DNA from 2 places in the Ruegeria sp. BA12 genome. Region 1 is predicted to be linked to the other one. Evidence: riboswitches for the same ligand, from Rfam matches in the RefSeq annotation. Region 1 holds a riboswitch; the other holds the start of a gene.
The links. Region 1 has a riboswitch for cobalamin ahead of ACR0B0_RS07670 (DUF1636 family protein). Riboswitches for the same ligand answer to the same signal wherever they lie in the genome.
Positions count from the first base shown of each region.

Region 2: another riboswitch for cobalamin. It lies ahead of ACR0B0_RS14555 (DUF1636 domain-containing protein); the one in region 1 lies ahead of ACR0B0_RS07670 (DUF1636 family protein).

Region 1 is NZ_JBQFVF010000002.1:419,216-425,157, reverse strand. It holds gene cobN (cobaltochelatase subunit CobN) at 1-306, opposite strand, end outside; gene cobW (cobalamin biosynthesis protein CobW) at 310-1,365, opposite strand; gene ACR0B0_RS07670 (DUF1636 family protein) at 1,362-1,751, opposite strand; cobalamin riboswitch at 1,835-2,043, opposite strand; gene ACR0B0_RS07665 (LysR substrate-binding domain-containing protein) at 2,116-3,000, opposite strand; gene ACR0B0_RS07660 (NAD(P)-dependent oxidoreductase) at 3,103-4,059, shown strand; tRNA gene ACR0B0_RS07655 (tRNA-Cys) at 4,104-4,177, opposite strand; gene ACR0B0_RS07650 (protein-L-isoaspartate O-methyltransferase family protein) at 4,406-5,059, shown strand; gene ACR0B0_RS07645 (TolC family outer membrane protein) at 5,156-5,942, shown strand, end outside.
Region 2 is NZ_JBQFVF010000007.1:143,554-149,495, reverse strand. It holds gene ACR0B0_RS14575 (RrF2 family transcriptional regulator) at 67-471, opposite strand; gene ACR0B0_RS14570 (GTP-binding protein) at 576-1,787, shown strand; gene ACR0B0_RS14565 (DUF1826 domain-containing protein) at 1,784-2,419, shown strand; gene ACR0B0_RS14560 (DUF6525 family protein) at 2,416-2,688, shown strand; cobalamin riboswitch at 2,854-3,060, shown strand; gene ACR0B0_RS14555 (DUF1636 domain-containing protein) at 3,163-3,519, shown strand; gene ACR0B0_RS14550 (ABC transporter ATP-binding protein) at 3,516-4,301, shown strand; gene ACR0B0_RS14545 (ABC transporter substrate-binding protein) at 4,320-5,267, shown strand; gene ACR0B0_RS14540 (FecCD family ABC transporter permease) at 5,269-5,942, shown strand, end outside.

The sequences.
Region 1 (5,942 bases):
CTGCTGCAGGCCATAGGACCAATAAGGCACGCCGCCGATCAGGCGGATCAGAATGCCTTTCGCACCTTCCAGAGTTTGTTCGACGTAGGTATCGACGGACAGAGGGTGTTTCAGCGCCGTCAGATTGGCCAACCGCATCGTGGGCATCCGCCCCTCAGCCCCGCCACCGCGATGCCAACCTGCCGCGAAAGCTCCGAGGTCGCTGTCCGAAAAGGACAGCACCACCAGATCCGCCGGGCTTTGGCCCAGATCGGTCGGGGTCTCGGTTTCTTCGAGCCCGTGGCTTTCGCGGAAGACGACGTGCATGGCTTACTCGGCGGCCTCGGTCACACCCACGAGGATCTCGCGGATCGCGGCCTCTTTGATGTCGTCATGTTCGGCAATCACCACCAGACGCGAGCGGCGCTTTTCGCCGGGTTCCCATGGGCGGTCGTACTGATGTCGCACGCGTGCGCCAACCGCCTGGACCAACAAGCGCATCGGTTTGCCCTGGACAGCGGCGTAACCTTTGACCCGCAGGATGTTCAGCTCATTTGCCAAGCGTTCGATATTGGCAACCAGTGCTGCCGGATCGGTCTGTTCCGGCAACTCGACGATAATGCTTTCGAAATCGTCATGTTCATGATCGTGGTGGCCATCGTGGTGCGACGGGCGTGCATCCATGTCATCCTCGGCGGCAGCCTCAAGCCCCAGTACGACGCGCACGTCCACAGCGCCTTCGGCAACTTCGACGACGGGCAGGGGGCGCGGAGCCTCGGCTGCGATGACCTCTTTGGCCTTTGCCACACCTTCCGGGCCAGCCAGGTCAGGCTTGGTCAGCAGGATGATGTCGGCGCAGGAAATTTGATCCTCGAAAACCTCGGACAGGGGTGTTTCGTGGTCGATCGAGTCATCGGCCAGGCGCTGGGCGTCCACAGCCTCGACATTCGGGGCGAAGCGACCGGCGGCGACAGCCTCGGCATCGGCCAGAGCGATCACGCCATCCACGGTGATTTTCGAGCGGATATCGGGCCAGTCAAACGCTTTCAACAGCGGCTTGGGTAGGGCCAGGCCCGAGGTTTCGATCAGGATGTGGTCAGGGCGCGGCTCCAGCGCCATCAGCGCCTCGATGGTCGGGATGAAATCATCGGCCACGGTGCAACAGATGCAACCATTGGCCAATTCCATGATGTTTTCTGCGGGGCAATCGGGAATGGCGCAAGACTTCAGGATATCGCCATCGACACCAACATCGCCAAACTCGTTGACGACAATGGCCAAGCGTTTGCCCTGCGGGTTCTGCATTAGGTGCTTGACCAGAGTGGTCTTGCCCGAACCCAGAAAGCCGGTGATCACAGTGACAGGGAGTTTTTCGAGGTTGCTCATTTCAGGGCTCCAATCGGGGGAATGCGGGCCGCACAGTTTTTGCGGAAATGTTCGGGACGTTCGCGCCATTTGACCAGACCGTCTTCAGCGGCGAGGTACTTGGTGACGCCTTCGACGATGGTGTCGACATGGTCGGTTTCGTTCAGGTTTTCGTACACAAAGGTCCAGCGGGTCGGTCCGCCGCGCAGCACTATGGAACAACCCTGATCGCAATTTGACAGGCACTCGACCGGCTTCAGCACGATACCTTCGGGCAAATCGGCGTCTTCCAGTGCCTTGTGCAGCAGGGCACCTGGACGTTGCGCATCGTCTTCAATCGGCAGGCCACGCCGACAGGTCGTGCAGACCAGCAGCTCGACTGGTGCAGTCTCGGTCACGTCTCTCATCCCCCCAAATCCTCTTTGCAGGGGACGGGGTTTCATGCGGGCCACGTCTGCACATGGACCCGACACCGGATCACCCCGTCCGGTTTCAACTTCGGGCGCTGGCAGGTCTCCCGGCTTGCGGATGTCGGGGCGCTTGCCCCGGCAGATGTCCCGCCTTCCCGGCCTTGCGGGCCAGTGGCATTGGGCACCCTCTCCGGTCACGGTCGCGGGGGCGGCTGCGTTTGACGGTTGCCCGCTGACGCATTCCCTTTTCATCCATCCGAAGATGGACACCAACGCATGCGACATGCGGCACGGGCAGGGGGCTTGTCAAGCACGAGGCGCATGGTGAAATCGTTCAAACCAAAAAAGCGACCAGCCTGTGTCAATCCGCGGCATGCGCGGCCAGCCTCTCGCGCAGCCAAGCGCAAAACAACCCTGCCGCAGCGGTCGATTGCGTAGCGCCTCGTGTACTGATCAGGTAATGCGACTGGGCAAAAGGAATCGCAGGTCCCGCAATTGCAATCGGCACAGCCTGCCGGATCGCATTCCGGGCGAACCGTTCCAGAACCGTTGCATAGCCCGCCCCTGCCATCACAAGCTGCAGTGCTGCGACCGAGGTGTCCACCGAATGTCGGGGCGGCTGGTCCGGAAGCGCGAGCCCGTTGGCCTGAAAGTACCGCGCCCAGTTGTCTTCGTATCCAAGGATATGAATCAGAGGGCCTTGCCGCAGTACGTTCAGGGTCGCGGGCGAGTCCCCGGCCCGGCATACCGGTACCAGCTTTTCATCTGTCAGCTTTTCGGACTGAACGCCGGGCCAATCGCCATAACCCAGCCGGATTTCCACATCCAAATCGCCGGGGGCCACGCTGTCATTCCAGATGTGCGAGACAAGGCGTACTGGGATCTCGGGGTGGCGAGCGGTAAAGTCGGGCAGTTCCGCCGCGACCCAATAGGTGGCTGTCGATATCGCCGCACGGATCGTCAGGGTCTGGCGCGAGGCAGGGCCGAACAGGCTGTTGGTGGACAGGGCGATGTCGCCAAGCGCACGCCGCACAGTCAACGAATAAGACTGCCCCAGCTCAGTCAGTTCCAACCGGCGGGCATTCCGGGTGAACAGCTTTTGCCCAAGCTCGGCTTCAAGCGACCGGATATGCAATGAGACCGCCGTCTGCGTCAGGCCCAGCTCTTTTGCTGTGGTGGTAAAATTCAGATGCCGCGCGGCGGTTTCAAAGCTGCGCAACCATGTGGGGTTTGGAAGGCGATCCATATATCACCAAATTATTTTGACCATAATTGGCATTATTAATCATTTTCGTTTCTAACAGACAACACAGATACTCGGCCCGAATACGACCGTCAGGAGGGAAACATGAAAGTCGGATTTATCGGTTTAGGAAATGTGGGCGGCAAACTGTCCGGCTCGCTTCTGCGCAACGGGATTGACCTGACGGTTCACGACCTTAACCCAGACCTGGTGGCCGAGTTTGTGGCCAAGGGGGCCGAAGCCGCGGAAAGCCCGGCGCAGATGATGCGGGACTGCGATGCCGTTATAACCTGCCTGCCGTCCCCGGCGGCCTCGGACGCAGTGATGCAAGATATGCTGCCCGCGGTCGGGCCGGGCAAGATCTGGATGGAGATGTCGACCACCGACGAAGCCGAGGTTAAACGACTGGGCGCCATGGTGATCAAGCGAGGAGGAGCGGCGGTGGATTGCCCGGTTTCAGGCGGGTGCCACCGGGCGGCTACTGGCAATATCTCGATTTTCGCCGGATGTGATCGCGAAACCTTTGAGCGGATTCTGCCGTTTTTAACCACGATGGGGCGGCGCGTGCTGCACACGGGGGAGTTGGGCTCAGCCTCGGTCCTAAAAGTTCTGACCAACTATCTGGCGACCGCCAACCTGATCACCTGTGCCGAAGCGCTGGTAACGGCCAAAGCGGCCGGGATGGATTTGAACACCACTTATGAGGCGATAAAGATTTCGTCGGGTACTTCGTTCGTGCATGAAACAGAAAGCCAGGTCATTCTGAACGGGTCCCGCGATATCTCTTTCACCATGGACCTTGTCAAAAAGGACATCGGACTGTTCCAAGACGTCGCCGACCGCGCCGGAGTACCCTTGGAAATCAACCCGGTAATGATCCGCATCTTCGACGACGGTATCGCCCGCTATGGTGAACGCGAACTGTCCCCGAATATTATCAAGCGGTTGGAGGACGCGACCGGGCTGGATATCACGGCGCCCGGTTTCCCGACCGAGATGCACGATGATGAACCGGAAGAGCCGGGTTATGAAGTTATCCCACAGAGAGGTCAGGCCGAATAGCGCACACCGAGCGCAGTTGAATACCGGTTAGATAATCAAAGAAGTGGAGGCGAGTACCGGAATCGAACCGGTGTACACGGATTTGCAATCCGCTGCGTCACCACTCCGCCAACTCGCCTTTTCAAGTAAAATCAAATACTTGCTGTGGTGTGGCAGGCGTTTTAACACCTTTCGTCAGGGGCGTCCAGTGGGTTGATTGCAAAAATCCACCTCCATGTGTTGCGGCATGGCGCGGCGCGACACCAAGTCTCTGCGATCTGGTGAAACTTTCGACGTTGCAGCCGTTGCCGGTTTCTTCTGGATGTGGCAAAAGCCGGGAACACTAGGGAAAAACATGGGCGATCCAATGACAGATTTCGCAACCCGGCGCCGCACGATGGTCGATACGCAGATCCGACCTTCGGATGTAACGAAATTCCCCATCATTGACGCCATGCTGACCGTTCAGAGAGAGAATTTTGTACCTGACGCTCAGCGTGAAGCGGCTTACGCCGAAGGCGTGATCGACCTTGGTGGCGACCGTTGCTTGCCCGAACCGCGGACATTGGCCAAAATGCTGGATGCGCTGAATATCTCGAATGACGAGGCTGTTTTGGATATCGCCCCGGCTCTGGGCTATTCCACTGCGGTTGCTGCGCGTATGGCGCAGTTGGTGGTTGCCGTGGAAGAAGATGAAGATATGGCCGCCGAAGCGCAAACGATCTTGATGGAAGCAGACGCCGACAACGCGATTGTACATGTTGGGCCGCTGGCGCAGGGCGCGACCGAACACGGCCCCTATGACGTCATCATGATACAAGGCGGGGTTGAGCAGGTTCCCGAGGCATTGATCGCCCAGTTGAAGGATCACGGACGCATTGCCTGCCTGTTCGTCGAAGGAGAGCTTGGAACCGTTCGGATCGGGCATAAATCCGGCGGTCGGGTGACGTGGCGTCATGCATTCAACGCCAATGCCCCGGTTTTGCAGGCATTTTCCGCCGAGTGTGCATTTTCGCTATAATTTCATCGCTTATTTTTCTGTGACCTTGATTAGTTGAAAACATCGGCGCAAACTACGCTCAGGGCAGCGTAATTTTGATTTGAGAAGGATTTCGACATGCGTTCAAGGACAGGGGGAAAGCTAATTAAGGCGATGGCACTGACGGCGGGACTCGCGCTTAGTGCTGTGCCGGGGCGTGCGGTCTGGGCTGATAACCTGACCGACGCATTTATCGGGGCTTACAATACAAGTGGCCTACTGGAACAGAACCGCGCCTTGTTGCGCGCGGCTGATGAAGACGTCGCAATCGCGCTGTCGGCGCTGCGCCCGATCATCGACTGGGCGGTTGAAGTCAGTCAGAATTACAGTCGCAGCAGCACGAGCGCTGGTGTTGTTCGTGATGAACCAGCCAATTTTTTCACCGGGCTTACCCTGAGCCAGTTGATTTATGACGGCGGATTCTCGGTTCTTGGCAAGCAATCAGCGCAGGAAACGGTGCTGGCAACACGTCAGACCTTGCTGGATGTTGAACAGGATGTCTTGTTTCGCGGTTTGAACGCATATCTGGGTGTTCTTTTGCAGGAAGAAACCGTGCAGATCCGCCTGAACAACGTGGATGTGTCCGCTGAAGAACTGCGCGCCTCTCAGGACCGCTTTGACGTGGGTGAGGTGACCCGGACGGACGTCGCGTTGTCCGAAGCGCAGTTGGCAAGTTCGCAAGCAGATCTGGCGGTTGCGCGCGGTAACCTGAGCATTGCGCAGGCGGAATATGTGAACGCCGTGGGCAAGGCGCCAGGCCGTACTGCCGGTCAACCAAGTCTACCGAGCTTGCCGCGATCCGAAGGTGAGGCCGTTAGCCTTGCACAGCGCAACCATCCAGCCATTCAGTCAGCACAGCACCAAG
Region 2 (5,942 bases), on a different contig from region 1:
TGCACCCATAGCGTCAAACGACGTGGTGAGAATGAAGAGAAACTTGCCGCGATACTTGATCAGGTATTACTTGCCTCTGACTTCGGAGATGGTTGTCTCGCCGAGACGGTCGACTAGGCTTTGCTCGATCTCCTTCATGATACTCGAAACGCGACGGTGCAACGCATGTTCCACTGAACATTTGGGGGCATGGTCTTCTCTGCCAGAGGCGATCAGACTTTCGTCCAACGCAAGATACACATCCGCCAGGGTTATGCTGTCTGGTTCGCGTGCCAGACTCCACCCTCCTGCGTGGCCTTTTTCCGAAGTTAACAGACCCGCGTCACGAAGCCGTCCCAAGACGCGGCGTACCACCACCGGGTTCGTCCCTGAATGCTCGGCGATATCCGCAGATGTACGCTTACGATTCGGATCTCCGGCCATGTGGCCGAGCGTGTGCAGGGCGAGGGATAGGCGGCTATTGCGCTTCATTTGTCGTTCTTCTCCAGGCAGATATCACACGTAACAATAACTGTTGCATTCGTCTAGTAACTGCGTAAGTTACGTGAATCTCAATGCGCCATTCGGAGCAACCCATGTCAGATACCCGACTTCCTGTCACCGTCCTTTCCGGCTTCTTAGGGGCGGGCAAGACCACCCTTTTGAACCGAATCCTGAACAACCGCGAAGGACGTCGGGTCGCGGTTATCGTCAACGATATGTCCGAGGTGAATATCGACGCCGATCTGGTACGGGCCGATACCGAACTCAGCCGGACGGATGAAACTCTGGTAGAAATGTCGAATGGCTGCATCTGTTGTACCCTTCGGGACGATCTTTTGGAGGAAGTCCGGCGCCTCGCTGCGGAAGGACGTTTTGACTACCTGCTTATTGAATCCACAGGCATTTCCGAACCATTGCCTGTGGCAGCAACTTTCGATTTCCGGGATGAAGCGGGCGACAGCTTGTCGGACGTGGCGCGGCTCGACACCATGGTAACGGTTGTCGATGCGGTGAACTTGCTGAACGATTTCTCGTCCCACGATTTCCTACGAGACCGAGGCGAAACGATGGGAGAGGAAGACGAGCGAACTCTGGTCCACTTGCTTACGGATCAAATAGAATTCTCTGATGTGGTGATCCTGAACAAGGTTGATGATGCGGGGTCAGAAAAAGTTGATGCGGCCCGCAAGATCATCCGCAGTCTGAATGCAGATGCCGAGATCATCGAGACCAACCATTCGGAAGTTGCCGCAGAAAAGATCCTGGACACCGGCCTGTTTAACTTCGAGCAAGCCCATGAACACCCAATGTGGGCAAAGGAACTGTACGGCTTTGCCGACCATGTGCCTGAGACTGAGGAATACGGGGTTGCGTCATACGTTTACCGGGCGCGACTTCCGTTCGTTCCCGAACGCATTTTGGACGTTCTCAACGGTGATCTGCCAGGGGTGATCCGGGCCAAAGGCCACTTTTGGATTTCGACACGCCCCGATTGGGTGGCTGAATTTTCACTCGCCGGCGCATTGTCCAGCGTCAAACCACTCGGCACCTGGTGGGCATCAGTTCCCGAAGAGCGACGCCCCGCACATGACAGCGCCCGCACCTATATGCAGGCCCACTGGCAAGAGCCGTGGGGCGACCGCCGTCAAGAGATCGTTTTCATCGGTGCCGGGATCGACTGGCAAAGTTTGAAGGCACGATTGGACAATTGCCTTATTCCAGCAGTCACGGCGGCAGGGCCCGACAATTTGCCGGACCTGCCGGACCCCTTTCCGATTTGGCGCCGGGCAGAGGATGCCGCATGAACTTCGTTAGAAAGCCAGTGGAAGACAAAGTCACCGGTGTGAGCTTCGCAGATAATCCGTCTGCACTCCGCACTTTTGCACAGCCAAACTGTGCCGCTTTGATTTGGCGCCGGCGAACCCCGCCGGATATGCAAAGCTGGCTTGACCAACTTGATCCCAAGGCTCTGCCAAGTGGGCGATTCATTCTTCCACCAAGCACCGTTAAGACGACCGTGGGGCAACTCTGCGATATCTCCGGCATGCCTAACGGGACTGAAAGAGCGTGGCTTCAAGATGATATCGCTTCTCTGGCCGACATTTTCTGTGAACTGATGAACGCCAACTTCTTGCGGCTGCGGCTGGATGTTGTCACCACCAATGCTTGCCGTAAATTTCATACCGATGCTGTCACCGCCCGGTTGGTCTGCACCTATCGTGGCACTGGAACACAATACGGCACCTCGACTGATGGAAAGGATCCCGCGCTTGTGTTTACCGTTCAGACCGGCGCTCCGATCCTGCTACGGGGAACACTCTGGCCCGAGCGCCCATCGTCAGGGGTGGTGCATCGCTCGCCTCCGATCGAAGGTACCAGTGAATCCCGTCTCGTCTTGGTTTTGGACCCAGTGGAAAATCCGGAAACCGAAGCATGAGACGTAACCTCGGGCAATGCAGCTTGCGCCGCAAGCATCGATCAACCGATCCGATGGATGTGTTTGACGGCCTTCCAGCCCCGTTGCGACAGTGGTTGTCAGAAGCTGCATTGCCATGGTCCCCGGTATCCGCGCGCCGCATCTGGTCAAAATCGCGGGCCAAGGGGCTTTCATCAGAAGAAACGCTCGTGTCACTCAGCCAGGCCGAAGCCCGAACGCTCGCGCGTGACCGGCAATCGACTGTTTTCAAATTAAATTCTCAAACATGAAGGAAAAAATGCCACCTCTAACACAGTATGCTGTCGCGACCCATGCGACACTGGGTGCCGCACTTGCAGCGAAAACGCATGCGGCAGACTTCGAAACCCTGAGCGTTTGAGTTCCGATCGAAAAGTTGTTGTTTCAAATCGTGATTGACATGGCCCCCAGTCTAAGACAAGCAAGGGCCAGATGGTTCCCGATGGTGCGCCCAAGGGATGAAAAGGGAATACGGTGCGGTTCGCCACTTTGGCGCCAAATCCGTGACTGCCCCCGCAACTGTAAGCGGTGAGCGACGCCAAAATCCACTGGTCATTGGGCCGGGAAGGATGGCCAAGCATCGACCCGCAAGTCAGGAGACCTGCCATCACATGTTCAACCAACCCGGGGCGGGGCGTCCTGGAAGGAGGCTTTGATGGCACGTCTGAAACGTGTGTACATGATCGGCACCTTCTGTCCGCGCTTGGCTTCAAGCGGAGCGGACTATGCCGGAAACACCTGACCATTTCCTTCTGATCTGCTCGACCTGTACCGGCGCATTGTCTGTTGATGTCATGCGCAATGCGTTGATCGGCAGGTTGCCAACCGGGTTCGCAGTGCGCACCGTTACCTGCATGGCGGGCTGCGCGCGACCAACGGCCGTCGGATTTCAGGCTGTCGGAAAAGCACACTACCTGTTCGGCGATATTGAAACTGCCGAAGATGTCGACGCGCTGGCGGAATTCGCACATCAGTACCGCAACGTCGCAGACGGTTGGACCAACGCGACGGCCCGGCCGCAACCACTATTTACAAAAACCCTTTCTCGTTTGCCTCGAATTCAATTGGAGGAGCCATCATGACGACCTCATCTTTTCTGGTTGCGCGTGATCTCGAATATTATGCGCTCAATGGTGACGTTCTTCTGCAAGGCGTCTCGTTTGAATTGGCCGAGGGCGCGATACTGGCAATTGCCGGTCCAAATGGGGCAGGAAAAACCACGCTTTTGAACCTTCTGTGCGGGGCGGCTGAGATTGTATTGGGCAATGTATTGGTCAAGGAACGCAGCCTGAAACATATGCCCGCAATGGAACGCGCCCGCATGATCGCTGTTGTGGGCCAGCAAGAACAACCGGATGGCAGGTTGCTACTGCGGGACTATGTTGCCATGGGCCAGATTCCGATCTGGGCCGACCGTTCGGCGGATGAACATGCCAGAGAACTTAACAGAATCCTTGAACTGACCGACCTTGGCGCGCTGGCAGACAAGCGCATGGCGGTACTGTCCGGGGGCGAACGTCAACGCGCGCATATCGCCCGGGCACTGGCACAGAACCCATCGTTGTTGTTCCTGGATGAGCCGACCAACCATCTCGATCCGGATGCCAAGGGTCGGATGCTGTCTCTGGTCGCCGAACTCGGCATCACGGTTGTGATGATTGTCCATGATCTTGTCATGATCCCGGAATTCGCCACCCACGTGGCCCTGATGAAATCAACGCGGCTGACGGGATTTGGCCCCGTGGCCGAAGTGCTGACCCCCGAGCGGGTCCGCGATACTTTTGGCGTTGAATACCTGTGTTTTCACCACGAAGGCCGCGTGATTCCAGCGCTGGATATCCGAAAATCCACAATCTCAACCTAAACCAAGGAACATTCCCCAATGAAACACATCTGGTCCGTGGCGCTGTTCACAGCCATGGCAGGCGGCGCGTCCGCCCACGAGGTCACCGTCGACAACTGCGGAGCGCCGCTGGTGTTCGAAGCCCAGCCAGAGCGTCTGGTTGTGCATGACATGAACATGACCGATATGGCCTTCGCGTTGGGCCTGCAGGACAAGATCGTCGGTCTGACCGGCATCACCGGCTGGTACAAAACCAGCCCGGAATTCGACACCCTGCGCGGCGATATCCCCGAACTGGCACCGAAATACCCAACGGTCGAAAACCTTGTTGCCGTGGAACCCGACCTGTTCTTTGCTGGCTGGTATTACGGCATGAAGCCGGGCGGAGATGTGACCCCGGATACGCTGGAGCCCTTTGGTATCAAGACCATGATCCTGACCGAAAGCTGTGTGCATCTGGACAAGGATCGCCCCGAAGCCAGCATGGACCTGCTGTTCAATGACGTCCTGCGCCTGGGTCAGGTCATGCACGTTGAAGACAAGGCCGAGGCGCTGGTCACGGGCTGGAAAGACGAACTCTCAGTGATCGAAGCGCAGACTGCCGACCTGGCGAAACCCCGCGTTTTCTTGCTGGACGGCCCGGCGGACGCGCCATTCACCGCAGGTAAGTTCGCCATCCCCGATGCTATGATTGCTGCCGCGGGTGGTGAAAACGTGACCCACGACATGGAAACAAGCTGGGGCCGAACCTCGTGGGAGGCGGTCGCCGCCGCAAACCCGGAATTCCTTGTGCTGCTTGATTATCAAACGGGCAATGGCGCTGCGGACACGTTCAAATTTTTGCAGGAACATCCAGTGATGTCGCAGACTGAAGCCGTGAAAAACGAGCGCTGGATCGGTTTGCGGTACGAGGAATTGACCCCCGGACCGGCAAATATCGAAGCGATTTCGAAAATGGCCCAGGCCATGCATCCAGGCCTCAACTGATATGGGCCGACTGGGCCTGACACTTGTGCTGGGGGCGGTCATGTTGGCCGCCCTCTTACTGATGTCCACCATCTATGGCACCACATCCATCCCTGTCACGGACACGGTCACGGCGATCTTGCTGGGAACGGGGCTGATTGAAGGAGAGATGTCGCCGCTGCACCGGATCGTCTTTGACCTGCGCCTGCCGCGCGCCTTGTTCGCGGCCGTGATCGGGGCTGGTTTGGGCATTGTCGGTGTGGTTTTGCAAACCACAACGCGCAACGACTTGGCCGACCCGTTTTTGTTTGGCCTGTCCTCGGGCGCGGCGGCAGGTGCCGTGTTCGTCATCACAGTGACCGGGGATATTCTGGGTTTTTGGACCTTACCGCTGGCCGCGTTTTGCGGAGGGCTTGTGGCGTCGGGTATCGTGCTGGCACTGGTTCACGGGTTGCGTACAAGCGCGCCCGAGAAACTGATATTGGCCGGTTTGGCCGTGTCCTTCTTGTTCTCTGCAATCACCAACTATCTAATTTTCGCAGGCGACAGCCGCGCCGCGCATTCGGTGATCTTCTGGATGCTGGGCGGTCTGGGCCTAGCCCGGTGGGAGACGTTCCCGCTGGTCTGCGCCGGATTGCTGCTTATTTTGGCCTACGCGCTCTATCGCGCCCGCTGGCTAGACGCATTGCTGACCGG